DNA from 3 places in the Paenibacillus polymyxa M1 genome. Region 2 is predicted to be linked to each of the others. Evidence: a T-box and tRNA genes for the amino acid it is inferred to sense, from the RefSeq annotation. Region 2 holds a T-box; the other regions hold tRNA genes.

Region 1 (10,357 bases), 1.2 Mb from region 2:
TGGGGAGCGAAAATTATAGTAGCGAAGGTCATGATCTCAGACTGCCAAGAAAAGCCTCTAGCCAGGAGAAGGTGCCCGTACCGCAAACCGACACAGGTAGGCGAGAAGAGAATTCTAAGGCGCGCGGAAGAACTCTCGTTAAGGAACTCGGCAAAATGACCCCGTAACTTCGGGAGAAGGGGTGCCTCGGTAGGGTGAATAGCCCGAGGGGGCCGCAGTGAAAAGGCCCAAGCGACTGTTTAGCAAAAACACAGGTCTGTGCGAAGCCGCAAGGCGAAGTATACGGGCTGACGCCTGCCCGGTGCTGGAAGGTTAAGGGGAGTGGTAAGCCTTCGGGCGAAGCTATGAACCGAAGCCCCAGTAAACGGCGGCCGTAACTATAACGGTCCTAAGGTAGCGAAATTCCTTGTCAGGTAAATTCTGACCCGCACGAATGGCGTAACGACTTGGGCGCTGTCTCAACGAGAGATCCGGTGAAATTTTAATACCTGTGAAGATGCAGGTTACCCGCGACAAGACGGAAAGACCCCATGGAGCTTTACTGCAGCTTGATATTGAATTTGGGTACGATCTGTACAGGATAGGTGGGAGCCGTAGAACTTTGAGCGCCAGCTTGAAGGGAGGCATCCTTGGGATACCACCCTGATCGTATCTAGGTTCTAACTTGGTACCGTGATCCGGTACGAGGACAGTGTCAGGTGGGCAGTTTGACTGGGGCGGTCGCCTCCTAAAGAGTAACGGAGGCGCCCCAAGGTTCCCTCAGAATGGTTGGAAATCATTCGAAGAGTGCAAAGGCAGAAGGGAGCTTGACTGCGAGACCTACAAGTCGAGCAGGGACGAAAGTCGGGCTTAGTGATCCGGTGGTACCGCATGGAAGGGCCATCGCTCAACGGATAAAAGCTACCCTGGGGATAACAGGCTTATCTCCCCCAAGAGTCCACATCGACGGGGAGGTTTGGCACCTCGATGTCGGCTCATCGCATCCTGGGGCTGAAGTAGGTCCCAAGGGTTGGGCTGTTCGCCCATTAAAGCGGTACGCGAGCTGGGTTCAGAACGTCGTGAGACAGTTCGGTCCCTATCTGTCGTGGGCGTAGGAAATTTGAGAGGAGCTGTCCTTAGTACGAGAGGACCGGGATGGACGTACCGCTGGTGTACCAGTTGTTCTGCCAGGAGCACCGCTGGGTAGCTATGTACGGAAGGGATAAGCGCTGAAAGCATCTAAGCGTGAAGCCCCCCTCAAGATGAGATTTCCCAGTATGTAAGACCCCTTGAAGACGACGAGGTAGATAGGTTGGGGGTGGAAGTGCAGTAATGCATGGAGCTGACCAATACTAATCGGTCGAGGGCTTATCCTAAGATAAAGCGCAATGAAGTTTCGGATCCAGTTTTCAGGGTGTAACCTTGAAACAAGTGTTAATATTCCCTGATAGCTCAGTTGGTAGAGCACTCGACTGTTAATCGAGTTGTCACAGGTTCGAGTCCTGTTCGGGGAGCCATATGGAGAGGTGTCCGAGTTGGCCGAAGGAGCACGATTGGAAATCGTGTAGGCGCCAAAAGCGTCTCGAGGGTTCGAATCCCTCTCTCTCCGCCAGAATTATTCTATAGCATGGCCCGTTGGTCAAGGGGTTAAGACACCTCCCTTTCACGGAGGTAACAGGGGTTCGAATCCCCTACGGGTCATAAAAAAAAGTTGCATTAAAAAGTTTGTTATGGTATAATATGAGAAGTGTTCCGTTGAGGAGGCTTAGCTCAGCTGGGAGAGCATCTGCCTTACAAGCAGAGGGTCGGGGGTTCGATCCCCTCAGCCTCCACCATTTGAAAATAAATACTTATTATTGTCGCGGGGTGGAGCAGTTCGGTAGCTCGTCGGGCTCATAACCCGAAGGTCGCAGGTTCAAATCCTGCCCCCGCAACCAATTTAAATCTATTATGGAACTGTGGTGTAGAGGCCTAACATGCCTGCCTGTCACGCAGGAGATCGCGGGTTCGAATCCCGTCAGTTCCGCCATTTAATGTATTACTTGATAAAGGGTCTTATTGTGAGGCTCGGTAGCTCAGTCGGTAGAGCAGAGGACTGAAAATCCTCGTGTCGGCGGTTCGATTCCGTCCCGAGCCACTTTTAATTGAATAGTTTTTGTGCCGGTGTAGCTCAATTGGTAGAGCAACTGACTTGTAATCAGTAGGTTGGGGGTTCAAGTCCTCTCGCCGGCACCATTTTGGAGGATTAGCGAAGTGGCCAAACGCATCAGACTGTAAATCTGCTCCCTTACGGGTTCGGTGGTTCGAATCCATCATCCTCCACCAGTTTTATAGGGGCATAGTTTAAAGGTAGAACAACGGTCTCCAAAACCGTTGGTGTGGGTTCAATTCCTGCTGCCCCTGCCATACAATTATTACTTGCGGCGGTCGTGGCGAAGTGGTTAACGCACCGGACTGTGACTCCGGCATTCGTGGGTTCAAGCCCCATCGGCCGCCCTTTCTTATTGGGGATTAGCCAAGCGGTAAGGCAACGGACTTTGACTCCGTCATGCATAGGTTCAAATCCTATATCCCCAGCCATCTTATGCGGACGTGGCTCAGCGGTAGAGCATCGCCTTGCCAAGGCGAGGGTCGCGGGTTCGATTCCCGTCGTCCGCTTTTTATACTCTGGCGCCATAGCCAAGTGGTAAGGCAAAGCTCTGCAAAAGCTTTATTCCCCAGTTCAAATCTGGGTGGCGCCTCCATAATTAAATATGCCGGCGTGGCGGAATGGCAGACGCGCTCGACTCAAAATCGAGTGGGAAACCGTGGAGGTTCGAGTCCTCTCGCCGGTATTAACTAAAAGAGTTCATTAGAGACATTCTCTAGTGAGCTTTTTTTATTTGAGCTTTAGTACCCCACTCATTGTTTGAGCTGAATGAGTTGTATTCCATATGCGAATAAATATTTGCCGTTGTTGCATAATCGCTGTGGCCTAACCATTCCTGAAACTTCTTTCATGCTTACCCCTAATACATCTACATAAATATACTCCAGGTATTCAAGACAATAAGAATTGTCAGAAGATAAGCGATAGAATTCCTGTTATTCCTTCATACGAATCAGAAGCTCATAGAACGTGTCCATCAGTAGCAGTATATGGCGACTGGCTTTATTCTTGGTTCGGTCCTTTTCAAGTTCAATATATCTACTATTCTAACTGCCCGATGTGGCGGTATGTTTAATATTAATAGTCCAATTTAATAAATCAATAGCCGACCATTTTAATCCTAGGACCTCGCTTCGGCTTAGCCCATAAAAGGCAGCCAGGATAACGGAAAGCTCAATTCTTTCGCCTCGGATTACTGCGAGGAGTTGATTCAGCTCCTCGGCATTGTAGAAGCTCACGACGTAATTGTTCTTTTTTGGGCTTTCAACTAAGTCAGGGAGATTCGCCACAATCAGCTTTATTTTCATGGCATACTGAAGGGCTCTGCAATGTTCGCGTGATAATGAATAACGGTATTGGCGCTGACACCTTGCACATTCATTTCATGGGAATACAAGTTCTGAAAATCCTCTGTAGTTAAATCATCAAGCAATACATCCCTTTCTCTCGGAAAAAGGATCTACGTGGCCTTTTAAGTGTCGGAATAGGAGATATAGGAGATAAGCCCGATGCTGTTTTTCATCATCTCTAGCCATCGAAGCATAAAGTCTGCGAACAGCCTTTTGCTATTAACGAATGGAGTAGCTGCTTTTACTCTTACGCATATCTTCGTTTTCAACCGCGAGTGCTTGTCCTTCCATATGATAATTCTTCCTGGCTTCCTGAAGCAAGATTTCGGTTCTTTTCTTGGTTCCTTTTATCTTAAGCCCCGTGGGGATCCATTTTGGTTATCGTTTACCATTCTCATCTTTACAGTTAGGCGGATGTCCCGTTGTGCTTTCTCCTCTTCCAACAACCCCAGAGGGTGAACCCGATCCTTTTTCAAATACCGGTTGAGCTTCGGAATGGATTTGCTACAAAAGTGGTAGCTGAATCCGCCGATGGATTGCTTTAGCGCCCAGAAGGTGTTTGATTTTGAAGCGGGCGGTATAAAGTTCGATAATCTAGATCGCCTCCAGTGTCAGATCGGTGCGGGTTAGAATGGAGCATCGCCTGTTCGGATTCACCAGCAAAAACCACAGTTTTTGCTATACTCTTTGACCCCATAACATATCCAGACACAGGTAACTGACGGATTATTCATTGCCATACATGCTCACGATAGCGTACTCAAACGCGGCGATACGGCTTTAAAACAGCTCGGCCAAGCACCACCTTTGTCCTCTTTTTACGATAGCGACCCTGGCCTGTGGCAGGTGTACCATGACGTTCAATAGGCCACGGTATTGGACTTGGCTTCGGTTACCAGAACCATCCGGGTGCTGCCGAATGGGTTCCATTGATCAATCCTCGCAAAGCAGGATTGATCAGAGGTATACAAGACCATTTCTGGGACGTGCCATAGTCAAAACACAGCATGAGGCCGATGACAATGACAACAAACCCATGAAAAACGCCTCCAAAATTGCGTCACATTTAACACAATTGATATTGATTATCAATATCAATTGTGTTAATATAATTTTGTTTACTAGTGAACAAAATATAATCTAATGGTGACACTGAACTTGATCTGCAACTACTACAAGAGAGGGGAGATTGGGAAATTGGAGTTTCAAAATCATTTTAAAGGTCATCTTTACGAGCAATATATTAAAATGCTACATCTGAATGAGCTGTATACTGAACAAGAAATTAACTCGTTTCGGCAACAGGCTAGAAAGTACCAGATTGACATGCTCTCCAATAATATTACTAGTGTACACGTTATTGATTGCATTGGTGATTATGAACCGATAAATCATACCGGGATTGTGGAGAAGATGGGGTTGTCCAAAGCTAGCATTACTAAAATTAGTGCAAAGCTGCTGGAAATGGGCTTCATTATGAGAAGCCAACTGAACAGCAATCGTAAGGAGATTTACTTTAGTTTAACGGATAAGGGAAGACACGTTTATCATTTGCATAAAGAACTGCACAAAGAAAAAGAAGAAAGATTTTACCAATTCATTGAATCCTATTCAGAGGTTGAGCTGCAGACTATTGGAAAATTTATGAGTGATTTGGTGGCGCGTGCCGAAGAATACTCCGAAGGGAAGTTTAAGATAAATGACGACATTAAAGATTGAGAAATTAAGATCCAAGATTGAAGGGAAAGAAATTTTAAAAGGGCTCACACTGGAGATTCATGGCGGAGAGATTCATGCGATTATGGGGCCTAATGGGACGGGAAAAAGTACATTGGCTTCAGCTTTAATGGGCCATCCCAAATATGAGGTTACTGGCGGTAAGGTGACATTGGACAATGAAGACCTTCTGGAGATGGAGGTGGATGAGCGTGCCCAGGCAGGTTTGTTCCTCGCTATGCAATACCCAAGTGAAATTGCTGGCGTGACCAACTCGGATTTTCTCAGAACTGCCATCAATGCACGGCGTGAAGAAGGTGATGAGATATCCTTAATCCGTTTTATCCGTGAAATGGAGAGCAAAATGAAGGGGCTGGAGATGAACCCGGAATTTATGCATCGTTATTTGAATGAGGGATTCTCTGGCGGTGAAAAAAAGCGGAATGAGATTTTGCAAATGATGCTGCTTGAACCCAAGTTTGTGATCCTGGATGAAGTGGACTCAGGGCTTGATATTGATGCACTGCGTATTGTGGCCAATGGCGTAAATGAGATGCGCAGCCCGGATAGAGGCTTTTTAATCATCACCCATTATCAACGACTGTTGAATTATATTACCCCGGATTTTGTGCATGTCATGATGCAAGGCCGGATAGTTAAATCTGGCGGTCCGGAGCTTGCCCACCGTTTGGAGGCTGAAGGGTACGATTGGGTGAAGGAGGAACTTGGGATTACGGATGAGACGGTAAGTGAAGCTTAAAAGCCGGAGAGGAGGAACAGCACGTGGATATACAAGCTAGAGTTTCAATGAATGTGGACGATTTACGCGCATGGTCAAGCGCTAAGGATGAACCTCGTTGGCTGATTGAACGCCGCGTTCACGCACTCGAACTGGCAGGGACGCTGGAGTTGCCTAAAGTGGAGAAAATCAATCTTGAAAAATGGGATATCTACGAAAGTGGAGATTACAAAGCTGAGAATGCGTGGTCTAGTTTGGAGGAAGCGCCGGAGGTTGTTCGAGGTTTGGTTGCTTCTCCGGTGAAAGGCGGACTAATCGTTCAGTTCAACTCGGATGTAGTGTATACGAAATTGTCCGAGAGCTTAGCCGCCCAGGGAGTCATTTTAACGGATCTGCATACTGCGGCAAATGAGCACGAGGAGCTGGTTCAACGTTATCTCTTTCAGGCAGTGAAGCCGGAAGAACATCGTTTATCTGCTGCACACAGTGCCTTATGGAGTGGTGGCGTTTTTCTATATGTCCCAGACGGTGTAGAGGTTGAAGCACCTATTCAAGCGATCTTTATTAACGATACAAGCGGTGTGTGTTTTGCTCCTCACGTCTTAATTGTGGCAGGGAGCAACAGCAAGATTACTTATGTGGATAATTGTGTATCGAGTCGTGATGATGTCAAGGTATTGCATAACAGTGTGACGGAGGTCTTCGCGGGGGCGGGCTCAAAGGTGCAAGTAGCTTCGGTTCATCAGCTTGCTGCAACTACAACAGATTTCACCCAGCGACGGGCGGTCGTTCTTGCTGATGGGGGTGTGGAGTGGATTATCGGTGAGATGAACAATGGTTATACCGCCAGCGATACCAAGACTTTGCTACAAGGCAACGGGGCGGTCTCCGACAATAAGGTGATTGCTATTGGCACGGGCAATCAAAAATCGAGCTATACAACTCAAGCTCAGCATTTTGGCAGAAGCTCGGTAAGCCAGATGATTACGCGTGCAGTCATGCTTGAAGAAGCTACGGCCATTATCAACGGCATTACAAAGATTGAAAAAGGTGCAACCCATTGTGATGGTCAGCAAACAGAACGCGTGCTTATGCTAAGTCCTAAAGCTCGCGGCGATGCCAATCCGATCCTGCTGATAGATGAGGATGATGTAACCGCGGGTCATGCTGCATCCGTGGGGCAAGTAAATGCAGAGCAATTCTATTATCTGATGTCGCGCGGGATATCACGGAGTGAAGCCGAACATCTTGTTATTTTTGGATTTCTCGCTCCTGTCATTTCGGAGATCCCGCTGGAAGGTGTTCGCAGTCGCCTAAAAGATTTAGTGGAAAGCAAACTCGGCAGATCATAGCAAATCAAAATGAATCTTGAAAGGTTAAAAAGGAGTGATACTAATGGCAAAAAAAGCACCAGATATGGGCGAATATAAATATGGGTTTCGCGACAAGCACCAGTCTATTTTTCAATCTGGAAAAGGTCTGACGGAAGAGATTGTCCGGGAAATTTCCCGGATCAAGGAAGAGCCGGAGTGGATGCTCAATTTTCGGTTGAAAGCTTTGAATCAATTCTACAAAATGCCGATGCCTGAATGGGGAGCGGATTTGACCGGGCTTAGTCTTGATGACATCCAGTATTACGTTCGTCCTTCTGAAAAACAGGGAAAGACCTGGGAGGAGGTTCCTTCCGAGATCAAAGCAACCTTTGACAAGCTGGGCATCCCTGAAGCGGAGCAAAAGTTCCTGGCGGGCGTATCCGCTCAATATGAATCGGAAGTGGTATATCACAGCATGCAGAAGGAACTGGAGGATCAGGGTGTTATTTTCCTTGATACGGATACTGCATTAAAGCAATACCCCGAAGTGTTTAAGCAATATTTTGGAACGATCATCCCTCCCGCCGACAATAAATTTGCGGCGCTTAATAGTGCGGTTTGGTCAGGCGGTAGCTTTGTATACATTCCGAAGGGTGTTCAGTGCGAGGTTCCGATACAAGGTTATTTCCGTATTAATTCTGAAAATATGGGTCAATTCGAGCGGACATTAATTATTGCCGAAGAGGGCAGCTTTGTCCATTATGTTGAAGGATGTACAGCACCTATTTATAGTACCAGTTCCCTGCATAGTGGAGTTATTGAAATTATTTGCCGGAAAGATTCCCGTGTCCGTTACACGACCATTCAGAATTGGGCTCCTAATATCTACAACTTGGTAACCCAAAGGGCTGTGGTAGAAGAAAATGCCACAATGAAATGGGTAGACGGCAACATCGGCTCCAAGGTAACAATGAAGTATCCGGCAGTATTATTGAAAGGACGGGGAGCCAAGGGGTCCATCCTGTCTATTGCCGTAGCCGGTAAAGATCAGCATCAAGATGCCGGCGCGAAGGTAATTCACCTTGCTCCCGAGACAACATCTACGATTATATCCAAATCCATCAGCAAGCAGGGCGGAAAAGTAAACTACCGAGGGTTGTCCAGCTTCAGCCGCGATTCCGCAGGGTCCAAGTCCAATATTAAGTGCGATACGTTGATATTGGATAACATGTCAACATCAGATACGATTCCGTACAATGAAATTAAAAACGATCAGATTACTTTGGAGCACGAGGCAACAGTATCCAAAGTGTCCGAGGAACAATTGTTTTACTTAATGAGCCGCGGGCTTACAGAACAAGATGCTACACAAATGATTGTAATGGGCTTTATTGAACCGTTTACCAAAGAATTGCCAATGGAATATGCCGTTGAAATGAATCGGTTGATTCAATTTGAGATGGAAGGAAGCATCGGTTGATTCATTAATTTAATAGATCAAACCTTTATCATTCTTTAAAGAGGTGCTAGTAATGAAGAAAAATAATTCGGACGATTCAGAACTAGCTCAAATTACTCGAGAGATACGAAAACTTCAGTTCTGCCTCCATATGCTGTCAGGATTGAGCGCAAGTTGTGGTGTGATGATACCTTTAGACTCTATTCATACGCTTATAAGGGAACTTTCGGATCAAGAGGTCACTCTTAGGCAAAAAGCAAAGGATCACTCAGACGATCTAGGGTGAAAAAAGGTCTGAATTGACGGTTGGCAAAACAATGGGAGGAGTTGACATAATGGATGAAAATGGAGTTTTATTCGATGAAGTATCGGAAGTTCTTCTCAAACTACGTCCTTTCTTACTGCGTGACGGTGGAGATGCTGAACTGGTCGAAGTTGAGAACGGTATAGCAAAATTAAGATTTTTGGGAGCTTGCAATGGTTGCCCAAGTGCTACGATTACGTTAAAGGTTGCTATTGAGCGCGCAATTCTTGAGGAAATTGATGATATTAAAGAAGTTGTACAAGTATTCTAAATTCCTTGATACTGAGCAACTGAATTAGTCCTGTCGCAGACCATAGCTACGGAAGTTGATCCCGCTGCTCAATACCAAAGTACATCGACAGATTACCTTGCGGGTCGAAATCGACGAGCAGTGCTTTTTTACCTTCATTAAACAAGGTGTTAGAAAGATTACATTCGGTATCGAGTGGGAAACCGTGGAAGTTCGAGCCCTCTCGCCGGTATACACAAAAGGATGATAAAATGCTTTAATGCATTTTATCATCCTTTTTATTATTCGTATTCTTAACTTTGGCAACAAGATTAACTTGGATCCAGATGAGTGGAAGATAAGAACTTTGCAGAGATCCTTTTTAATTAGGTTTATATTTGACTGGGACTTTGAAGTTGTAGTAGGATGATGGTACTGAAAAAACATTTATAGTTTATTAAGTGTAAGAGAAATGAGGAATGCATATGCAGGAAAGAATTTTGGAAGCTTTTGTAGAGGAAGTTCATGAGAATGGTTTGAAATTTACTATGGACGATCTTGCGAAAAGACTTGCCATCAGTAAGCGTACATTGTACGAGAATTTCTCATCTAAGACGCTTATTTTAGAGACACTGATTGAGCGTACAAATGATGATATGATTCAAAAGACAGAAGAAATTATCCAAAACAATGAATTAACTTTGTTAGAAAAGATTAAACAGTCGATTAGGGTTATGCCGCTGTATTATAAGTTTTATGATTTAAGAATATTAGACCAGATGAAAAAGTATTATCCTGAGCAATGGAAAAGAGTACATGCTGATTTAAATGATTGGTCGCCGATTAGAACATTAATTCAGGAAGGTATCCGAGAAGGAGTTATTGTGAACAAAAATGAAGCTCTGATCATGAAGCTTATTATTGATTCAGTAAATTTAACGCTTGATCAGCGTTTCTTTCTGGATAACAGTGTGACGGTAGAGGAAGCAACTTATTCCATTGTAGATATATTGTTATTTGGGTTAGTCGAAAAACAAAAATAGCCTAATAATATGTGCATATTAAAAGAGGCTATTTTTTTATGTGAAAACTAATAAAACAATTAGAGTTTTTTTGTTTT
Region 2 (10,357 bases):
TTACACCCTGATAGGTAATATATTTCGCACGGGTAACGCCATTTTCACTGTTTTTGGGTAAATATTTACTGTTATAAATGTCTGAACCATAAGCGGATGCTGTCCGGCTTACAATACCGTCAGGTCTCTTGAAACTATCCGTTTGGAATAACTGAGAATCTTTAGCCGTTACTTCATTCATGATTAGAGCCCATAGACGACGAGCCCGCTCTTTTTGTGCTTTCGTTTCAAGCTTATTGACAGGTTGCTTGTATCCAACCCACACTCCCAGCGTGACGTCAGGTGTAAAGCCCTCGAACCACACATCGGTGTAGGATTGCGTAGTGCCTGTCTTACCGGCAATCGGAATCTTGCCGGATTGATTAAAGTTACGTCTCACCAGTTTGCCTGTGCCTTCCGATACGGCTGTACGTAACATATCCGTCATCAGGTAGGCAGTTTGTGGTGTGAAGGCTTGCACGGGATTAGGCTGATGCTTGTATACAATATTGCCTTGCGAATCCACGATCTTTTCGATCATGTAGGCATCATTAAACACACCGCCATTTGGGATGGCTCCATATGCATTGGTGAGCTCCTCAACGGTTACCCCGTGGGCCAAGCCACCGAGTACACCGGTTTGGGCGTTGTTATCGCTTGGTTCCAAGGTGGTAATACCCAGTTTTTTAGCAAAAGCCCACGCCTTATTGATCCCTACCTTTTCGTTAAACAGCTTGAGTGCTATCGTATTTAGCGATTGATTCAGTGCATAACGCGCTGTGACTAATCCTTGGTAGCGGTTGTTGGAATTTTTCGGGATGTGATATCCATTACTGCCATCCTTCAAAATAATAGGGGCATCATCCACAATCGTGCCAGGCTGTACGAGACCGCTGTCCAAAGCAGGCAGATAAGCAGCAATCGGTTTCATGGCTGAACCCGGCTGGCGTACCATCTGGGTAGCGTAGTTCATTTGCTCTTTTTGGAAGTCCCGACCTTCCATCATACCGAGAATGGCGCCGGTTTTATGCTGAATCAGAATGGCTGCCGCTTGCTCGTCACCTTTGGTTTTACTAGTAGCAGAGAAGTTGTCCTTATTTTCTGCAATTTGACGCATAGATTTGTACACGCTCTTATCAATGGTGGTATATACCATATAGCCGCCTGTGCGAAGCTGCTGTTCGGCTTCTTTGAGCAAGTCGTTATCATCCTTGGTTTTGGTATCCGCACTGGCATTAGCCTTTTGACTCGGATTGGTGACAGACATGAGTGCCTGCGCAGCTTGCCGCTCTGTTTCCATCATAAGATATGGATAGGTGTTATAAGCCTTAACAGTGCGTGGTGCGAGAGATTTTTTGATATCAAAAGCCATCGCTTCATCATATTGTGCTTTATTGATTTTGTTCTCCTCCAGCATTCGGCTGAGCACCAGGTGCTGGCGGTTGATCGCTCTTTTAAAACCAGCTTCATTAAATTCGCCTTTACCGTTGTAAGCAGAATAAGAAGAAGGGAGTTGTGGCAAACCTGCCAGATAGGCAGCTTGGGCTACATTAAGCTTGCCCAAATCATTCTCATTAAAAATACCTTTGGCCGCTGCTTTAATACCAAAGACGTTGTAACCGCTTGATCCGTTACCGAAAGGTACCTTATTGAGATAGGCTGTAATTATTTGCTGCTTACTCAGGAAGCGCTCCAGGCGCAGAGATAGTAAAATTTCTTTGACCTTGCGGTCATCCGTACGATCAAGATTTAAAAAGACACGACGTGCAAGCTGCTGGGTAAGAGTACTCCCTCCAGTTTGTACGGATTCATGTAGTGCCTTTTGCTTCACAGCACGCAGCGTTCCCGACAAATCGACACCTTTATGCTCGTAAAAATGGTTATCTTCAATAGCAATGACTGCGTCAATGACGAGCTGAGGAATCTCCTTAAATGTAACAGGTCTTCGATCTTCCTCGGTCCGAAGCTGCCCGATGGGAGAGCCATCATTGAAATAAGCGAAGCCTGTAATTGCATTTTTATCTACTTCCTGTAGAATCGTAGATCTGGAACGCACGGGCTCGTTTTTTACAATAGAAGCAATATAGCCGGCGGCGGTTCCTCCTGCGAATAGTGCTCCCATAAAACCGATGATGACGACCCACTTTATGACACGGCCGAGCCTTCGCATGGTTCTCCGTAAGCGGGAAGGCTTTGGCTCTGATACATTGTTTTTTTCTTCAACCATTAAGTCTTCCTCCTTTATAACAGCCATTATTATAGCATAAAATTACAAAATGAACCCATATGCTAAAAAGCCTGTCTTTTGGTGTCGTTGACTACATAAAAACAGTGTGTTATAAATAGGTCAAAGTAAATATCGTGAAAAGCAGAGAAAGACTTCAGTAGAAGGCGGAATCACGTTGTGCAGAGAGCCGATGGGTGGTGTGAATCGGTAGCGTCCCTCCTTTGAATTACCGTCTGGAGCTGTCTGGATGAATGGAAGGCTTTTGCAGGTTTGCGAAGCTCATCATAGTAATCCGGTACCGGGTGTAGACCCGTTATAGGAATGAAGTGAAAGAAACGTTTGCTTTTGCATACGTTTCTTTAATTAGGGTGGTAACGCGAGCAGCTCCTTCTCGTCCCTTGGGATGAAAGGGGCTTTTTGGTTTGTTAAAATAGTAATTTTTGGATGAAAAATAGGAGGGATTCAGGATGAAGTGGGAAGAATTGAAGCCTGAGCAACAGGCAGAGGTAGAACGACAACTAGAAGTGATACGTCGTGGAGTAGCGGAAATTGTACCTGAGGATGAGCTGAAGCGTAAGGTTGTTAAATCGGTTGTTAGCGGCGAGCCACTCAAAATTAAGCTGGGTCTGGATCCGTCTGCGCCCGACATTCACATCGGACATACGGTTGTTATGCACAAACTGCGCCAGTTCCAGGAATTAGGGCACCAAGTGCAACTGATTATCGGAGATTTTACAGGCAGAATTGGTGATCCGACAGGTAAATCGGAGACCCGCAAGCAACTGACTGAGGAAGATGTACAGCGCAATGCACAAACATACAAGGAACAAATTTTTAAGATTCTCGATCCTGAAAAGACAAAGGTATACTACAATTCTGAGTGGTTAGGACCGATGTCTTTTGCGGATGTGGTAACCCTGTCTGCCAAAGTAACGGTTGCCCGTATGTTGGAGCGGGATGATTTTACAAAAAGATACCAAAACGGCTTGCCAATCAGCATCCATGAGTTCTTTTACCCGCTGATGCAGGGCATGGACTCCGTGGCTCTCCAAAGCGATATAGAATTGGGAGGGACAGATCAAAAGTTTAATCTGCTGATGGGCAGAACCCTGCAAAAAGAATACGGAGTGGAGCCGCAGGCAACTATTACATTACCACTGCTTGAGGGTCTTGATGGCGTTCAGAAGATGAGCAAAAGTTTGGGGAACTACATTGGTGTGGATGAGGAGCCAAACGAAATTTACGGTAAATCGATGTCCGTTCCTGACGAGCTGATGCTGAAATATTTTGAGCTTGCAACGGATATTACCAATGAGGAGCTGGCAGAGCTGGCGAAAGGTGTTAAGGAGGGTTCAGTGCATCCACGTGATGCCAAAATGAAACTGGCCGGAACATTAGTCCGCATGTACCACGGTGAAGAGGCGGCGGAAGCGGCCAAGCAGCATTTTGTGACCGTATTCCAACAACGTGCGCTTCCTGACGATATTGAAGAATTCACTTTGACAGCTGATCAGTTAGAAGAAGGCGGCATTCGTGTGATCCAGTTGCTGACTCATCTAGGCTTTGCAGCATCTAACGGTGAGGCCAAGCGTAGTATTCAGCAGGGGTCAGTTAAAATTAATGAAGAGAAGTGGACTGATGTGAACGAAGCATACAAGCCGCAAGAAGGCGACATTGTACAGGTGGGTAAACGGAAATTTGCTAAAATCAAGCTTGGATAATTAAAATACATTCACTAGCAGCGTTGAGATTAATTTTACATCTCAGTGCTGCTTTTTTTATTTCTGCCAAGTGAAAAGCCGTGGTAAACTTAGCACAAATAATCAAACAAGTAGGTAAAGAGTTATACATAATGAATACGTGGGTTACCCAATGTGGATGTAGGCTAGATAAATTACAAGTGCGGGGAAGGATTATATGGACTACTTTAAACGAATTCAGTGTGCGATTGAGTTTATTGAATTGAATCTCCGGGAGGATTTAAAAATTGCCGAGGTTGCTTCACAGGCATACTTTTCAGCTTTTCATTTCCAGCGGGTTTTTCAGGCCATTTCGGGTTTTACAGTGCAACAATATATAAGAAGGAGAAGATTGTCCGAGGCGGCTAAACGGCTAAAGCAATCCAATCAAAAGGTATTGGACATTGCTATTGAGTATCAGTACAACTCGCAAGAAGCTTTTACTCGCGCATTTGAAAAAAGTTTTGGGATCACCCCTGGGAAATATCGTAACTGTGATATTGAGCTTTCTGGTCAAAGCAAAATCAATTTTTTGGATTACCAAAAAAACGCAACGGAGGAATTAGAGGTGAACAAGCCTGTAATATTGCAACTCGAAACGACCAAAATTGTAGGATATGAATATAAAACAAATCTGAATAATGAGCAGCACTATAAAGAAATCCCAGGATTTTATGAACACTTTGGCGCACATGAATATTTTATGTGTATTCCGAATAAAATCGCTCCGGGAATGTCATATGGGATTGCCTGTCGATTTGAAGATAACGGTGCATTTTCATTTGTGGTGGGTGAGGAAGTTGAAAAAGAGTCAAAAGAACTGGCAGAGGGTTTCATAAATATGGAGATTCCAGCAGGCAAGTATGCTGAGTTTGACGCTTCAGGTTCAAATGGACGAGTTCAGAATATACGAGACTTTATCTACGGCACATGGCTTCCTAATTCTAATTTTGAACGGAGGGAAGGGCCTGATTTTGAAATTACGGATGTGATGAATTCCTCTCCTGATCATTTGAATATGAAAGTGTACATCCCCATTGAATAAAACTCTCAGGCTTAATGCGTGGGGAATATAAAAAAAGCACCCGAATGAATTCGGGTGCTTTTCGGTGCTAATGCAAGGATTAGCGGTTGTAGAACTCGACGATTTGTTTTTCATCGATATCTTGGGACAATTCAGCACGCTCAGGCAAACGAATGTATTTACCTTCCAGAGCTGCGTCATTGTACTCCAGGTAAGCTACCAAGTGGTTACGGTTTTCCAAAGCTTCTTTGATGGAAGACAGGGAACGACTTCTTTCACGAAGACCGATCACGTCGCCAGGGCTTACTTGGTAAGAAGCGATGTCAACTTTTTTGCCGTTCACAGTAACGTGACCATGAGCTACCAATTGACGTGCGCCTGCACGGGAATTAGCAAAGCCAAGACGGAATACAAGGTTGTCCAGGCGGCTTTCCAGCAAGAACATAAAGTTTTCACCAGCGATACCGTGCATGTGTTGAGCTTTGTTGAACAGGGTACGGAATTGTTTTTCACCCAAACCGTACATGTGGCGCAGCTTTTGTTTTTCTTGAAGCTGCATACCGTAGTTACTGATTTTTCTCCGTTGGTTTGCACCATGTTGTCCCGGAGGGAAAGGGCGTTTCAATTCTTTACCTGTGCCGCTCAGGGAAATACCGAGACGACGGCTCAATTTAAATTTAGGACCAGTGTAACGTGCCATTATAGAGTTAACTCCTTCATAATTAAAATTTGAGTTGGGGCTCTCTTTGCGCTCCAATTTGTTCGGCGCTACCTAGAAGGTGAGACGCACTACTGACAGAAAAGTTCAGCCGCTGTCCTGTCAGCAACAAATAAGATGAGGGTGACACAAACTGTTACGCCCAAAATTTAAGATCCGCACAGTAGATAGTTCTGCCGTACAGTCTTTTTCAATAATATATATTATATGTTATAGTGGGTCAATGTCAAGTAGAGAAAAAGAATGAAAACGTCAAAATTTGTCGATAGGGCTTAAGAACTAAAAAGGTGGGACGAATTTCTGAAAAATGGATGCAAATTTCTAAAGTTGAGAGTAAAATAGATCATATTATGAGCTATAGTGGTGTATAGCCGCTGTCTTGGTACAGCTAATTTTGCTGTGAAGGAGCGCCTTAATATGTCGGAATTTTCAACAACGGATCAGCAAACGCTTGACAGTAAAACAGTGCAGGCTAGCGGTGCTCCGCTGTTTGATGATAAAGGATATACGTCTTTTGCCTGGCTCCAGAACATGGATATGACACCCTATGATTACCCCTATATTAATCAGCTTCTCGTCCAAGGATATCGGAATTGGTTACAGCAGAGCAATGGTATATCCTGGATCAGTGAAGAGTATACTGCTGTCTTTAATTTTACAGGTGTTCGGGTTGCTGGTAGGGAAGAGGATGATGACGAGGATTTAGAGTTGGTCGAGCGTTGTTGCATATCTAGAGAGATGGAAGTGAGCCAGCGTAAACTTCGGGATGGGAGTCTTACATTTGTATACATGGTTCCCATACTATGCCGCAATTACAAGAGAGAGCCTTTCGCCGCTCTTCGTTTTACACGGCCTGCTCAACATTTTGTCTCGAATCAGGACGCATTGTTAGTGGCTTCTTTGCATTTTAGGTCCTGCTTTTACTCGAAGTTTGAGTATATATTTATGGAAGATATCCTAGGGATGCAGAATCGGAGTGAACGTGAAGGCAGACGCCGCTCTATTTTATTTCAGATTGTAAAACGGATGCATGACAAGATTGATGTGGAAGGCGTGCTGGATGAAGTATTTGGAAGTATCGCCTATTTGTTTCCCCATGTGGATATCACGTTGTATATGAGTCAGGATCGGCACAGTCGAAATCCTCAGGTCAAGCCTTTGTTGCTACATGAACGGGACGAGGATGTATGTGTCCGTGCATTTATGAAAGGGCAAATGGCTGTGAATGAGCCTGCCGGTCCACAAGATGAAATAACTGAAATCGGTATCCCGTTACGTGGCAAGCAGGGCGTATATGGTGTTTTCCATATGATTCTTCCGGCAGGTGCGGATAGTATGGAAAAAGTGGACGTAGAGCTGATTGCGATGATGGCAGATACAGCTGGCACCGCATTTGAAAATGCGAAGCTGCTGGAGCAATCGAATGTACTTATCCATGAATTACGGCTCATTAATGAGTTGGTTCAGCGTTTGAATCAGAGCCTGAAATTAAATGAAATATTTGAGTTTGCCGTGCAGGAATTATTAAAAATGTTCATGGCCGACTTTTGTTGTATTGTGCAGCTGGATCAGGATGGAAGTTGCTTTAGGGTGATGTCAAGCAATGTGGAAAGTTTAAAGCTGGAGAGTTACCCTCGTGAAGGTGGATTTGCTGGACTGATATGCAAAACAGGAGAACCCGTGATTGTGTCTGACTATAGAAAGGATGGGAAGATATCCTCTCGGTTTATGGATACGACGGACTCTCAGTCTTTGATGGCTGTGCCTATGAAGAACAGGGGGACTCCTAGAGGGGTTATATTATTGTCGAGCAAGCTTCCACATTTTTTTTCTTACGATAATTACAAGATGCTGCAAATGCTAGCTCCTCATATCGGACTGGCCGTAACCAATGCTATGCTACATGCCGAGGTGCGGCGTCTGGCTAATATGGACATGTTAACAGGTTTATATGTACGTCATTATGTAGACCGAATTATTCAGGAACATCAGGAAAAGGATTTCTGTGGCTCTCTTATTTTGGTTGATATTGATCAATTCAAGCAGGTGAATGATACGTATGGGCACCAGACGGGTGACGAAATTCTGAAAAGCGTTAGCAATATTGTTCGCTCGGCGACTCGTGATGAGGATGTATGTGCCAGATGGGGCGGAGAGGAGCTTGCCATTTATTTGCCGCAGTTGGGGGTTCAACAGGCACTGGGATATGCAGAAAAAATACGTAGCTGTGTACAGCATGAAACTAATCCTCAGGTGACTGTTTCTTGCGGGATTGCCGAATGGAACTGGCTGGACGAGCAAATCAGCATCGAATCTTTATTTTATAGGGCTGATATGGCCTTGTATGAAGCGAAAAATGAAGGACGTAATCGTATAGTTATTGATCATGTAGGCGATATGTAGAGAATATTCCTTAGGGAATGTTCTCTTTTTGTTTTGCATAACCGATTGTAGACAGGTAATCCTAAGCATAGCTATAACCTGGATGTTCTGAAACAGAATTTTTATCATGATTTATAGTCATGTTTAGGATAGGACGGATGATGGTATGCATTGGAGAAAGCAATGGGTAATGCGGGGCTGTATGTTTCTGATTATATGTGTGTTAAGCGGTTGTGCACTGGATCGGCAATATACTCCTGAGCAGATTTTTAGAAGAGCTGTTGCAGGAATGGCTGGCAGAGAGAGGATAACGTTTATCGGACAGACTAGAATCAGAACTGACGGCCTGCCTACGACTAAACAGTTTGAATATCGCGGGAAGCTAAAAAATCACGATGAACTGATCATGCACTGGGGATCTGCAGAGGCTTTGCGTAAGCAAGGCGACTATGTAGCACTGAAAGAAGATAAGTTTGAGCCTGGTGTTACACATGAACGGTTTCTTCGTCAAAATGGAAAATGGATTGCGCTGACATCTGGGGATACTTCTATAGTTCAAAATGGCATGTTAAATCGCTTCAATCCGATTCAGGAGCTTGAGGAATTAAACACACTGAATAAGAGCATTCGTATGGAAAAGGGAGCTGCCCGGGGAACTTGGGTGGTGAGGATTGAACCAGAACCTGCCTCAGCAAAGCGTTGGTTGAAAGAACGTTTAATGGAAGAAATGAATACGTTAAATCCTCAAATCAGGATTTTAAAAACGCAGCATACAGAAACGAACCAAGAGCTGCAACAAAAGCTGAGTCAAGTATGGAAGCAAAGTTGTGAGGATATGAACAACCAGCTGGAGCATTCCGATGTGCGGACTGTGTACCATTTAACTATAGACCGCCAAACGGGTTTGCCTTTAAAGCTGTCGTCAGAATGCCGAATTTCCCGACAGGTTGCGAATGAAGAGCTGCACCAAGAGGCTCTGATAACCAGAGTTGCTTTTGAGGACTACAAGTAACGGAGCGGGCATGATACAATGGAAATTGAATTAACCGTTGTTCAAAAAGAGCGAAATAAAGAAGGAGAGACACTACATGAAAGATCCTAGAATACTTAAGCTGGCGGAAAATCTGGTAGGTTACTCTGTTGAAGTGCAGCCTGGAGAAAATGTATTGATCGAAATGATTGGTACAGAGCGTGACTTGCTTAACGCCATCATTCATGAAGTTGGTAAAAAAGGCGGAAATGTTTTTGTTCAGCTTACAGATCGTAAGGTGCAGAGCGCTATGCTTCGTAATGCGACAAAGGAAATGCTGGAAACTTGGGCTGAAATTGACCTCAACCGGATGAAACAAATGCACTGTTACATCGGAATTCGTGCAGGCGAAAATGTAAATGATCTGTCAGATGTACCGGAAGATAAAATGAAAATGTATAATTCCATTTATCAGCATGCGGTACATAGCGAACAACGAGTGAAACACACCAAATGGGTAGTGCTGCGTTATCCGAATGACAGCATGGCTCAACTGGCCAATATTAGCACTGAAGCATTCGAAGATTTTTATTTCGATGTATGTAACCTGGATTACGCGAAAATGGACAAAGCTCAAGATGCATTGGCAGACCTGATGAACCGGACAGACAAAGTACGGATCAGCGGTCCAGGTACTGATCTGAGCTTCTCTATCAAGCAAATTGGAGCCATTAAGTGTTCGGGTCAATGCAATATTCCGGATGGCGAAGTATATAGCGCGCCTGTACGTGATTCAGTTAACGGAACCATTAGCTATAATGCACAAACCCTATATAATGGAATTACCTTTGAGAATGTTAAATTCCGTTTTGAAAATGGTAAAATCGTGGAAGCGACAAGCAACGATACCAAGCGGTTAAATGATATTCTCGATTCCGATGAGGGAGCACGCTATATTGGCGAGTTTGCCATCGGGTTTAACCCACACATTTTACACCCAATGAAGGATATTCTGTTTGACGAGAAGATTGCAGGTAGCTTGCACTTTACACCAGGTCAAGCTTATGAAACGGCGGATAACGGTAACCGTTCTTCGATTCATTGGGATTTGGTATTGATTCAGCGTCCGGAATATGGTGGCGGTGAAATTTATTTTGATGATGTTTTAATCCGTAAGGACGGTATTTTTGTGCTGCCTGAGCTGGAGCCGTTAAATCCTGAAAACTTGAAATAACAATATCTGTTCTTGCTGAGAAAGCGATTTCAATGTATCATAATGAATGAGCATTGATATATGAAAATCCAGTAAAGCGAGGGA
Region 3 (10,357 bases), 2.7 Mb from region 2:
CAACTCGCCTACATGAAGTCGGAATTGCTAGTAATCGCGGATCAGCATGCCGCGGTGAATACGTTCCCGGGTCTTGTACACACCGCCCGTCACACCACGAGAGTTTACAACACCCGAAGTCGGTGAGGTAACCGCAAGGAGCCAGCCGCCGAAGGTGGGGTAGATGATTGGGGTGAAGTCGTAACAAGGTAGCCGTATCGGAAGGTGCGGCTGGATCACCTCCTTTCTATGGAGAATCGTTTCCTGCAATGGAAACATTCAAATATGAAGCATAAGCTTCAAACTTACTCACTCGTTGCTCAGTTTTGAGGGTTCAAACTCTCGAATTGCACCTTGAAAACTGGATACCGAAACGAAATTGCGTTTTAGAATATTCCTTTAAGCTGATCTTGTGTAAACAAGTGAAATAAAGGTAGCATATCGTATTTACAATGTAGATACTAGGTTAAGCTACAAAGAGCACACGGAGGATGCCTAGGCGCCAGGAGCCGACGAAGGACGTGGCGAACAACGATAAGGCCTCGGGGAGCTGTAAGCAAGCTTTGATCCGGGGATGTCCGAATGGGGAAACCCGGCTGTCTTCATCGACAGTCACTACTCACTGAATTCATAGGTGAGTGAGAGGCAGACCAGGGGAACTGAAACATCTAAGTACCCTGAGGAAGAGAAAACAATAGTGATTCCGTCAGTAGCGGCGAGCGAACGCGGATTAGCCCAAACCAAGGAGCTTGCTCCTTGGGGTTGTGGGACGTCTCACATGGAGTTACAAAGGAACCGGTTAGATGAAGAGGTCTGGAAAGGCCCGCCAGAGAAGGTAAAAGCCCTGTAATTCAAAACCTGTTCCCTCCGAGACGGATCCCGAGTAGTGCGGGGCACGTGAAACCCCGTATGAATCCGGCAGGACCATCTGCCAAGGCTAAATACTCCCTGGCGACCGATAGTGAAGCAGTACCGTGAGGGAAAGGTGAAAAGCACCCCGGAAGGGGAGTGAAATAGATCCTGAAACCGTGTGCTTACAAGAAGTCAGAGCCCGATCTATGGGTGATGGCGTGCCTTTTGTAGAATGAACCGGCGAGTTACGTTCCCGTGCAAGGTTAAGGTGAAGAGCTGAAGCCGCAGCGAAAGCGAGTCTGAATAGGGCGACTGAGTACGTGGACGTAGACCCGAAACCGGGTGATCTACCCCTGTCCAGGGTGAAGGTGCGGTAACACGCACTGGAGGCCCGAACCCACGCATGTTGAAAAATGCGGGGATGAGGTGGGGGTAGCGGAGAAATTCCAATCGAACCCGGAGATAGCTGGTTCTCCCCGAAATAGCTTTAGGGCTAGCCTCGGAAAGAAGAATCGTGGAGGTAGAGCACTGATTGGGTGCGGGGCCCGCAAGGGTTACCAAGCTCAGTCAAACTCCGAATGCCATAGATTTAGTTCCGGGAGTCAGACAGTGAGTGCTAAGATCCATTGTCGAAAGGGAAACAGCCCAGACCATCAGCTAAGGTCCCCAAGTGTGTGTTAAGTGGGAAAGGATGTGGAGTTGCACAGACAACCAGGATGTTGGCTTAGAAGCAGCCACCATTGAAAGAGTGCGTAATAGCTCACTGGTCGAGTGACTCTGCGCCGAAAATGTAACGGGGCTAAACACACCACCGAAGCTATGGCTTGATGCTTTGCATCAGGGGTAGGGGAGCGTTGAATGCGGGTTGAAGGTGTACCGGAAGGAGCGCTGGACTGCATTCAAGTGAGAATGCCGGTATGAGTAACGAAAAGATCTGTGAGAATCAGATCCGCCGAAAGCCTAAGGGTTCCTGAGGAAGGTTCGTCCGCTCAGGGTAAGTCGGGACCTAAGGCGAGGCCGATAGGCGTAGTCGAAGGACAACAGGTCGAAATTCCTGTACCACCGTAATCCGTGATGAGCAATGGGGTGACGCAGTAGGGTAGTGACGCGGACTGATGGATGTCCGTCTAAGCAGTGAGGCTGATGTGTAGGCAAATCCGCACATCGTTAAGGCTGGGCTGTGATGGGGAGCGAAAATTATAGTAGCGAAGGTCATGATCTCAGACTGCCAAGAAAAGCCTCTAGCCAGGAGAAGGTGCCCGTACCGCAAACCGACACAGGTAGGCGAGAAGAGAATTCTAAGGCGCGCGGAAGAACTCTCGTTAAGGAACTCGGCAAAATGACCCCGTAACTTCGGGAGAAGGGGTGCCTCGGTAGGGTGAATAGCCCGAGGGGGCCGCAGTGAAAAGGCCCAAGCGACTGTTTAGCAAAAACACAGGTCTGTGCGAAGCCGCAAGGCGAAGTATACGGGCTGACGCCTGCCCGGTGCTGGAAGGTTAAGGGGAGTGGTAAGCTCTTCGGAGCGAAGCTATGAACCGAAGCCCCAGTAAACGGCGGCCGTAACTATAACGGTCCTAAGGTAGCGAAATTCCTTGTCAGGTAAATTCTGACCCGCACGAATGGCGTAACGACTTGGGCGCTGTCTCAACGAGAGATCCGGTGAAATTTTAATACCTGTGAAGATGCAGGTTACCCGCGACAAGACGGAAAGACCCCATGGAGCTTTACTGCAGCTTGATATTGAATTTGGGTACGATCTGTACAGGATAGGTGGGAGCCGTAGAACTTTGAGCGCCAGCTTGAAGGGAGGCATCCTTGGGATACCACCCTGATCGTATCTAGGTTCTAACTTGGTACCGTGATCCGGTGCGAGGACAGTGTCAGGTGGGCAGTTTGACTGGGGCGGTCGCCTCCTAAAGAGTAACGGAGGCGCCCCAAGGTTCCCTCAGAATGGTTGGAAATCATTCGAAGAGTGCAAAGGCAGAAGGGAGCTTGACTGCGAGACCTACAAGTCGAGCAGGGACGAAAGTCGGGCTTAGTGATCCGGTGGTACCGCATGGAAGGGCCATCGCTCAACGGATAAAAGCTACCCTGGGGATAACAGGCTTATCTCCCCCAAGAGTCCACATCGACGGGGAGGTTTGGCACCTCGATGTCGGCTCATCGCATCCTGGGGCTGAAGTAGGTCCCAAGGGTTGGGCTGTTCGCCCATTAAAGCGGTACGCGAGCTGGGTTCAGAACGTCGTGAGACAGTTCGGTCCCTATCTGTCGTGGGCGTAGGAAATTTGAGAGGAGCTGTCCTTAGTACGAGAGGACCGGGATGGACGTACCGCTGGTGTACCAGTTGTTCCGCCAGGAGCACCGCTGGGTAGCTATGTACGGAAGGGATAAGCGCTGAAAGCATCTAAGCGTGAAGCCCCCCTCAAGATGAGATTTCCCAATACGTAAGACCCCTTGAAGACGACGAGGTAGATAGGTTGGGGGTGGAAGTGCAGTAATGCATGGAGCTGACCAATACTAATCGGTCGAGGGCTTATCCTAAGATAAGACGCAAGGAAGTTTCGGATCCAGTTTTCAGGGTGTAACCTTGAAGTTAGAATTTGCGAGGCAAATTCATGTTTGGTGGCGATAGCGGAGGGGTTCCACACGTACCCATCCCGAACACGACCGTTAAGCCCTCCAGCGCCGATGGTACTTGGACCGCAGGGTCCTGGGAGAGTAGGACGCCGCCAAGCAAAGTCCTTTAAAGGATGATAAAATTATAAATTAGGGCCTTTAGCTCAGCTGGTTAGAGCGCACCCCTGATAAGGGTGAGGTCGGTGGTTCGAGTCCACTAAGGCCCACCATTTCTAGATTGACTAAAAGTATGGGGCTATAGCTCAGCTGGGAGAGCGCCTGCCTTGCACGCAGGAGGTCAGGGGTTCGATCCCCCTTGGCTCCACCAATATTCCCTGATAGCTCAGTTGGTAGAGCACTCGACTGTTAATCGAGTTGTCACAGGTTCGAGTCCTGTTCGGGGAGCCATATTTTTAATACTTCTGAATTTTATATATAAGGTGGCGGCGTAGCTCAGCTGGCTAGAGCGTACGGTTCATACCCGTGAGGTCGGGGGTTCGATCCCCTCTGCCGCTACTCGGAGAGATACCCAAGTGGCTATAAGGGGACCCTCTGCTAAGGGGTTAGACTGCGAAAGTGGTGCGAGGGTTCGAATCCCTCTCTCTCCGCCATAAATTTATTAAATCAGAATTCATTTTGTAAGGCCCGTTGGTCAAGGGGTTAAGACACCTCCCTTTCACGGAGGTAACAGGGGTTCGAATCCCCTACGGGTCATAATATGGAGGCTTAGCTCAGCTGGGAGAGCATCTGCCTTACAAGCAGAGGGTCGGGGGTTCGATCCCCTCAGCCTCCACCATATTTTATATCGCGGGGTGGAGCAGTTCGGTAGCTCGTCGGGCTCATAACCCGAAGGTCGTAGGTTCAAATCCTGCCCCCGCAATTAATTTCCTATTGGAAATGCCTCTGGAACTGTGGTGTAGAGGCCTAACATGCCTGCCTGTCACGCAGGAGATCGCGGGTTCGAATCCCGTCAGTTCCGCCATTTAAATGCATATAGTACGAACTATATGGTATAGTTATAAAATTAAATATGGCTCGGTAGCTCAGTCGGTAGAGCAGAGGACTGAAAATCCTCGTGTCGGCGGTTCGATTCCGTCCCGAGCCACCTTTCAAGTGGGAATTGGTAATGTGCCGGTGTAGCTCAATTGGTAGAGCAACTGACTTGTAATCAGTAGGTTGGGGGTTCAAGTCCTCTCGCCGGCACCATTTTTGGAGGATTAGCGAAGTGGCCAAACGCATCAGACTGTAAATCTGCTCCCTTACGGGTTCGGTGGTTCGAATCCATCATCCTCCACCAGTTTTATAATCATATGGCGGTCGTGGCGAAGTGGTTAACGCACCGGACTGTGACTCCGGCATTCGTGGGTTCAAGCCCCATCGGCCGCCCTTTGATTCTTAATTTAATGGGGATTAGCCAAGCGGTAAGGCAACGGACTTTGACTCCGTCATGCATAGGTTCAAATCCTATATCCCCAGCCATTAAGAGCCATTAGCTCAGTTGGTAGAGCACCTGACTTTTAATCAGGGTGTCGAAGGTTCGAGTCCTTCATGGCTCACCATTTATAAATTATTTTGCGGTCGTGGCGGAATTGGCAGACGCGCACGGTTCAGGTCCGTGTGGGCTAACCCCCCGTGGAGGTTCGAGTCCTCTCGACCGCACCATATTTTGCGGACGTGGCTCAGCGGTAGAGCATCGCCTTGCCAAGGCGAGGGTCGCGGGTTCGATTCCCGTCGTCCGCTCCATTATCCATACGGCGCCATAGCCAAGTGGTAAGGCAAAGCTCTGCAAAAGCTTCATCCCCAGTTCAAATCTGGGTGGCGCCTTAACTGCTCATTATGGAATTTAATATGCGCCCTTAGCTCAGCTGGATAGAGCGTTTGACTACGAATCAAAAGGCCGGGAGTTCGAATCTCTCAGGGCGCGCCATTTCTTAAAAAATGTATAATGTCGGGATGTAGCTCAGCTTGGTAGAGCACCTGGTTTGGGACCAGGGGGTCGCATGTTCAAATCGTGTCATCCCGATACTGATTTGCGGGTGTAGTTCAATGGTAGAACTCCAGCCTTCCAAGCTGGTAGCGTGGGTTCGATTCCCATCACCCGCTTTTTGCTATAGCGGATTCTTGTTGCCTCAGTGGTGACACCTTATAAATAAAGAGAGCCTGTCTGGGGACAGAGCTCTCTCTTTTTTTTGTACATTTATATTCCATAGATTCCACAAAGTGATGGCTATTGTTAGTGCTTGCCATCGGTGTATCTCTCCTGTTCCTGCATGGGGATACACCGATAACTGATCTAGTGCACAGATTTTACACTGGAATGGTTAGTTGGATGGAGGTTCCCTGATTTGGAGCAGAAGTCATGCTCATGAAGCCGCCTACTCCTCTAGCTCGTTCTTCCATGCTGAACAATCCAACTCCCTCTCCTTTGGATTCTCCAGAGAAGCCCATACCCTCATCCCGAATAGTTACTTTTATTATTTCGTCTTGATCCTCTACATCAACGTATGCTTCTGCTACATCTGCGTATTTAGCCACATTCGTCAGTGCTTCTTGTACAATTCTATAGATTGCTATTTCTTTTCGGATATCAAGGCGTTTACGTAAAGTACATTGAAAATGCACTTCGATTCCGTAATGCGAACAGAAATTTTCAATATAAGTTCTTAGGGCCGGTACGACACCCAAATCATCCAGAACTGAGGGACGAAGTTCCCACGCTAAGCCACGAACATCTTTAATGATATCAGTTACCTGTGTACGTAGATTTTCCAGAGTAGCACTGGGCTGTTCAGCTAGTTGGCTATCTAGTTGAATAATAAGTGAAAACAGGCTTTGACCAATCCCATCATGAAGCTCTCTTGAAAAGCGTTTACGCTCTTCCTCCTGTATTTGCATGACTTGCGTCATCATGGTCTGAAGCTCTGCCTCTACTTTTTTTAATTTTGTTACTTCATTACGGATCGCTAAGTACTGATAGGGTTTACCTTCCTCGTCCATAAATGGAACAATCGTAGTATTTACCCAGTAGTAGCTGTTATCTTTAGCACGATTTCGTATTTCTCCCTGCCATACCTCACCAGAACGGATCGTAGTCCACAGGTTCTTCATGAAGGCTCGAGTATGATAGCCCGAATTAATGAGACGATGATCCTGCCCGATCAATTCTTCACGACTATATTGCGAAATCTCACAGAACTTATCGTTTACGTACTGAATAATTCCTCGATGATCGGTCAGAGCAACGATGGAAGATGTATCTAGAGCAAATTTAAGATTGGATAGCTGGTGGAGAGAACTACGCAGTACATGGAGAAAAGGAGAATCTGGTATATGAATTTCCAAATCATTCAGTAGTTTATCGGTTGACTCCCCAAAGGCGGGCTGCAGTAAAGGGTTAGAAGGTTCATTCATAATGGAGCAACCCCTTTTTCAGTGCAAATTTGACCAACTCAGGCCGTGTTTTCAAGTTAAGCTTCTCCATAAGGTTGCTTTTGTGGGACTCTACGGTTTTGACGCTAATCACCAGGTGTTCGGCAATTTCCTTGTTGGCATATCCTTTGGCTACCCATGATAGGATCTCTTTTTCCCGCTCAGACAGGGATTCATACGGTCCGGCAATGCCCTCTTGTTTGATTTTGTCCAGATATTCACTCATCAGGCGTTTGGTTGCATTGGGGTATAGATAGGCACTGCCTTCGGCCACAGACTGGATGGCAGCGAGTAATTCCTCATGAGGTGCACTTTTTAAAATATATCCAGATGCTCCGGCTTGAATGGCTCGGAACAGATATTCCTCATCATCATGCATCGTTAAAATAAGCACTTCTGTATCCGGCAACTGTTTTTTTAATTCGGTGGTTGCCGTGAGGCCATCTTTGCCAGGTGGCATACTAAAATCCATGAGCACGACATCAGGTTGTAGCTCCACCGCTTTGCGGATTGCTTCATCCCCGTCTGCGGCATCTCCTACTACCTTAATACCGTTTTTGCCGTCCAATAGGGCCATGAGGCCAGAACGTACGACAACATGATCATCCACTACTAGTATACGAATCAATTAGTCATCCCCTCGAACGGTAAAAAAACCGTGCGTTTTGTCATAATCATAGCAAATTTTAGGGATTTCAATCAACAGAGATAGTTAGATGAGCTGTTCATGTCCACTTATATTTATAATTTTATTTTTCTTCAAATATCAATCTATGGAGTGAGAGGGAGAGCACATAGCTGGCCAAGGCGATGAGCGACTTGAGTGGCCTTGGCTACATCAGATTCGGTGAATGTTCTCACTTCACGGTTACCAACAAGTAGCACACCGTTTGGCAAGTCTCCTGTACTGGAAAAGGGAATGGCTACTGCAGAATGTAACTGTTCGGCCAGCATAAGCGCACATTCTTGACGTAAACGTATACTGCCTGATATTAAAGCGCTAACGGTTACGGTACGCCCCAGACGAACAGCCATCCCGGCAATCCCATGACCGACTTTAAAAGAGATAAGGCGATAGCGATTGTTTCGGCTGCCGGAGGCATAATACCAATGCAACTTACCCCCTGACCTGGACATAAATGCAAGTGCAGTGAGATCCCCATGAACATGATCTCGCAACTGGTTCAGTTCATTTCGCATTTCATCCGTTATTTGTAGCATAGAAGACACATCCTTTATCTTAACCAACTGTAGCTCTAACTTATTGTAATTCCGACAGGTACAAAAGTAATTCAGGGAACCCCCTGATCTATAGGCGCAGGAAACACTGACTTTTCATTAGACTGGGTAATCAATAAGAGGCGGGGCGATAAATGGGGCGTTAGATAATCCTGGAAGTGATATTTATCACTGCAAATCAGGGAGTAGGGAGGTGCAAAATCAGGTGTTCTCCCGATAACAACCCAGGAATCAAAACATTATGATAAAGATATCAGGTAAACACGAGGAGGACGCTAATATGCAAGCCACTTGTATGGAACGGTTTAGGGACGAAACGCAGCGCACGGGGATTCAGCTTTTTCTGACGGAAGAGCATTTTGAGCTGTTAAAAGATATTATGTCGTGGAAGAAGGTAAAGGCAGGCGTTATGCTTTTTCGAGAGGGTGATGATGCGGAGCAGCTTTATTATATACATTCGGGTCATGTTAAACTCCGTAAATCGACAGAAGACGGTAAAGAATTGATTCTGACTATTCAGCACCAAGGCGATTTGATCGGGGAGTTTAGTGGGATAGATGGGGAAGAGTATAGTTGTACTGCAGAAACAGCCGATGTGTGTGAGTTAGGTGTCGTGCTTGTTAAGGACCTGGAGTCTCTCCTGTCTAAGAACGGGGAAATGGCGCTTCAGTTCATACAGTGGATGGCAATGAAGCAACGAATTATGCAATCACGGTTTCGGGACTTACTGTTGTATGGTAAAACGGGGGCACTAGCGTCTACACTGATCCGTGCAAGTAATACATGTGGTGTAGCTGTGAAGGATGGCATTTTACTGAACATGAAGCTAAGTCACTCCGAACTGGGCGAGATGATTGGAGCAACGCGCGAAAGTGTGAATCGGATGCTGAGCTCGCTAAAAGAGCAGGGAACCTTGGATACGAGAGACGGAAAAATCGTTATTCATGACCTAAAGGTGTTGCGTGCCATGTGCTGTTGTCCTTCGTATGGCCAATGTGCCCATGAGATTTGTAGGTTATAAAATGATGAGCATCGTTAGGCGGGGGGCTAAAAGACTCCGTCTAATTGTAAGTCTTCTGACAATAAGCGAATAAAAGGAACGAGTATTATAAATATCAAAAAATCGACGACGCGTTTAGCGGCAAATCAACGATATAGTTTTTTTAAAAAGTAGTACATGTTGAAATAACTGACTATTAGTAAATAAAATTTAGATATTGGATATTTGTAAAATATTACAAGTTGTATTCTGTAGTTGAAAATGGTATATTATTTGAGCTGACAATAAAACAGCCGTTTCGAAAAAGAATAACTAGGGCGAAACAATCTTCGAAAAGAAGAAAAAAACCTTGCATTTTTGAAATGAACATGATATGATCTTATAGCTGCTGAAAAACGCAGCGAAAAAGAATTTGATCTTTGAAAACTGAACAACGAGTGAGTAAACTGATTTTGTTCGCAAAATCAACAATAAGATATTTTATCTCGTCAGTTTCAACATGAGCTAATCGCTCTTTCTATAAACCAACTTCGGTTGGTCTTTAATGGAGAGTTTGATCCTGGCTCAGGACGAACGCTGGCGGCGTGCCTAATACATGCAAGTCGAGCGGGGTTATGTAGAAGCTTGCTTCTACATAACCTAGCGGCGGACGGGTGAGTAACACGTAGGCAACCTGCCCACAAGACAGGGATAACTACCGGAAACGGTAGCTAATACCCGATACATCCTTTTCCTGCATGGGAGAAGGAGGAAAGACGGAGCAATCTGTCACTTGTGGATGGGCCTGCGGCGCATTAGCTAGTTGGTGGGGTAATGGCCTACCAAGGCGACGATGCGTAGCCGACCTGAGAGGGTGATCGGCCACACTGGGACTGAGACACGGCCCAGACTCCTACGGGAGGCAGCAGTAGGGAATCTTCCGCAATGGGCGAAAGCCTGACGGAGCAACGCCGCGTGAGTGATGAAGGTTTTCGGATCGTAAAGCTCTGTTGCCAGGGAAGAACGTCTTGTAGAGTAACTGCTACAAGAGTGACGGTACCTGAGAAGAAAGCCCCGGCTAACTACGTGCCAGCAGCCGCGGTAATACGTAGGGGGCAAGCGTTGTCCGGAATTATTGGGCGTAAAGCGCGCGCAGGCGGCTCTTTAAGTCTGGTGTTTAATCCCGAGGCTCAACTTCGGGTCGCACTGGAAACTGGAGAGCTTGAGTGCAGAAGAGGAGAGTGGAATTCCACGTGTAGCGGT

Evidence for each region. A T-box is a leader RNA that pairs with one kind of tRNA and senses whether it is charged. The one in region 2 lies ahead of tyrS (tyrosine--tRNA ligase), so its partner is inferred to be a tRNA-Tyr.
Region 1: it has a tRNA-Tyr gene. The T-box ahead of tyrS (tyrosine--tRNA ligase) is inferred to sense a tRNA for this amino acid. The anticodon was not compared.
Region 3: it has a tRNA-Tyr gene. The T-box ahead of tyrS (tyrosine--tRNA ligase) is inferred to sense a tRNA for this amino acid. The anticodon was not compared.

Annotation. Positions count from the first base shown of each region.
Region 1 is NC_017542.1:4,831,338-4,841,694, reverse strand. It holds rRNA gene PPM_RS21920 (23S ribosomal RNA) at 1-1,355, shown strand, start outside; tRNA gene PPM_RS21915 (tRNA-Asn) at 1,421-1,496, shown strand; tRNA gene PPM_RS21910 (tRNA-Ser) at 1,500-1,591, shown strand; tRNA gene PPM_RS21905 (tRNA-Glu) at 1,609-1,680, shown strand; tRNA gene PPM_RS21900 (tRNA-Val) at 1,739-1,814, shown strand; tRNA gene PPM_RS21895 (tRNA-Met) at 1,840-1,916, shown strand; tRNA gene PPM_RS21890 (tRNA-Asp) at 1,932-2,008, shown strand; tRNA gene PPM_RS21885 (tRNA-Phe) at 2,044-2,116, shown strand; tRNA gene PPM_RS21880 (tRNA-Thr) at 2,139-2,214, shown strand; tRNA gene PPM_RS21875 (tRNA-Tyr) at 2,219-2,304, shown strand; tRNA gene PPM_RS21870 (tRNA-Trp) at 2,312-2,385, shown strand; tRNA gene PPM_RS21865 (tRNA-His) at 2,403-2,475, shown strand; tRNA gene PPM_RS21860 (tRNA-Gln) at 2,485-2,559, shown strand; tRNA gene PPM_RS21855 (tRNA-Gly) at 2,566-2,637, shown strand; tRNA gene PPM_RS21850 (tRNA-Cys) at 2,649-2,723, shown strand; tRNA gene PPM_RS21845 (tRNA-Leu) at 2,735-2,813, shown strand; gene PPM_RS21830 (MarR family transcriptional regulator) at 4,675-5,196, shown strand; gene sufC (Fe-S cluster assembly ATPase SufC) at 5,177-5,953, shown strand; gene sufD (Fe-S cluster assembly protein SufD) at 6,001-7,284, shown strand; gene sufB (Fe-S cluster assembly protein SufB) at 7,328-8,725, shown strand; gene PPM_RS21805 (NifU family protein) at 9,040-9,279, shown strand; gene PPM_RS30540 (ParA family protein) at 9,326-9,511, opposite strand; gene PPM_RS21800 (TetR/AcrR family transcriptional regulator) at 9,723-10,280, shown strand.
Region 2 is NC_017542.1:3,634,358-3,644,714, reverse strand. It holds gene PPM_RS16450 (transglycosylase domain-containing protein) at 1-2,206, opposite strand, end outside; T-box leader at 2,342-2,608, shown strand; gene tyrS (tyrosine--tRNA ligase) at 2,674-3,927, shown strand; gene PPM_RS16440 (AraC family transcriptional regulator) at 4,124-4,990, shown strand; gene rpsD (30S ribosomal protein S4) at 5,070-5,669, opposite strand; gene PPM_RS16430 (sensor domain-containing diguanylate cyclase) at 6,105-8,090, shown strand; gene PPM_RS16425 (hypothetical protein) at 8,260-9,081, shown strand; gene PPM_RS16420 (aminopeptidase) at 9,158-10,273, shown strand.
Region 3 is NC_017542.1:455,781-466,137, forward strand. It holds rRNA gene PPM_RS01930 (16S ribosomal RNA) at 1-226, shown strand, start outside; rRNA gene PPM_RS01935 (23S ribosomal RNA) at 444-3,372, shown strand; rRNA gene rrf (5S ribosomal RNA) at 3,450-3,566, shown strand; tRNA gene PPM_RS01945 (tRNA-Ile) at 3,601-3,677, shown strand; tRNA gene PPM_RS01950 (tRNA-Ala) at 3,700-3,775, shown strand; tRNA gene PPM_RS01955 (tRNA-Asn) at 3,780-3,855, shown strand; tRNA gene PPM_RS01960 (tRNA-Met) at 3,890-3,963, shown strand; tRNA gene PPM_RS01965 (tRNA-Ser) at 3,967-4,058, shown strand; tRNA gene PPM_RS01970 (tRNA-Glu) at 4,090-4,161, shown strand; tRNA gene PPM_RS01975 (tRNA-Val) at 4,168-4,243, shown strand; tRNA gene PPM_RS01980 (tRNA-Met) at 4,254-4,327, shown strand; tRNA gene PPM_RS01985 (tRNA-Asp) at 4,353-4,429, shown strand; tRNA gene PPM_RS01990 (tRNA-Phe) at 4,480-4,552, shown strand; tRNA gene PPM_RS01995 (tRNA-Thr) at 4,578-4,653, shown strand; tRNA gene PPM_RS02000 (tRNA-Tyr) at 4,659-4,744, shown strand; tRNA gene PPM_RS02005 (tRNA-His) at 4,761-4,833, shown strand; tRNA gene PPM_RS02010 (tRNA-Gln) at 4,852-4,926, shown strand; tRNA gene PPM_RS02015 (tRNA-Lys) at 4,931-5,006, shown strand; tRNA gene PPM_RS02020 (tRNA-Leu) at 5,022-5,109, shown strand; tRNA gene PPM_RS02025 (tRNA-Gly) at 5,116-5,190, shown strand; tRNA gene PPM_RS02030 (tRNA-Cys) at 5,201-5,271, shown strand; tRNA gene PPM_RS02035 (tRNA-Arg) at 5,298-5,374, shown strand; tRNA gene PPM_RS02040 (tRNA-Pro) at 5,397-5,470, shown strand; tRNA gene PPM_RS02045 (tRNA-Gly) at 5,480-5,550, shown strand; gene PPM_RS02050 (PAS domain-containing sensor histidine kinase) at 5,755-6,858, opposite strand; gene PPM_RS02055 (response regulator) at 6,851-7,504, opposite strand; gene PPM_RS02060 (GAF domain-containing protein) at 7,648-8,097, opposite strand; gene PPM_RS02065 (Crp/Fnr family transcriptional regulator) at 8,396-9,136, shown strand; rRNA gene PPM_RS02070 (16S ribosomal RNA) at 9,657-10,357, shown strand, end outside.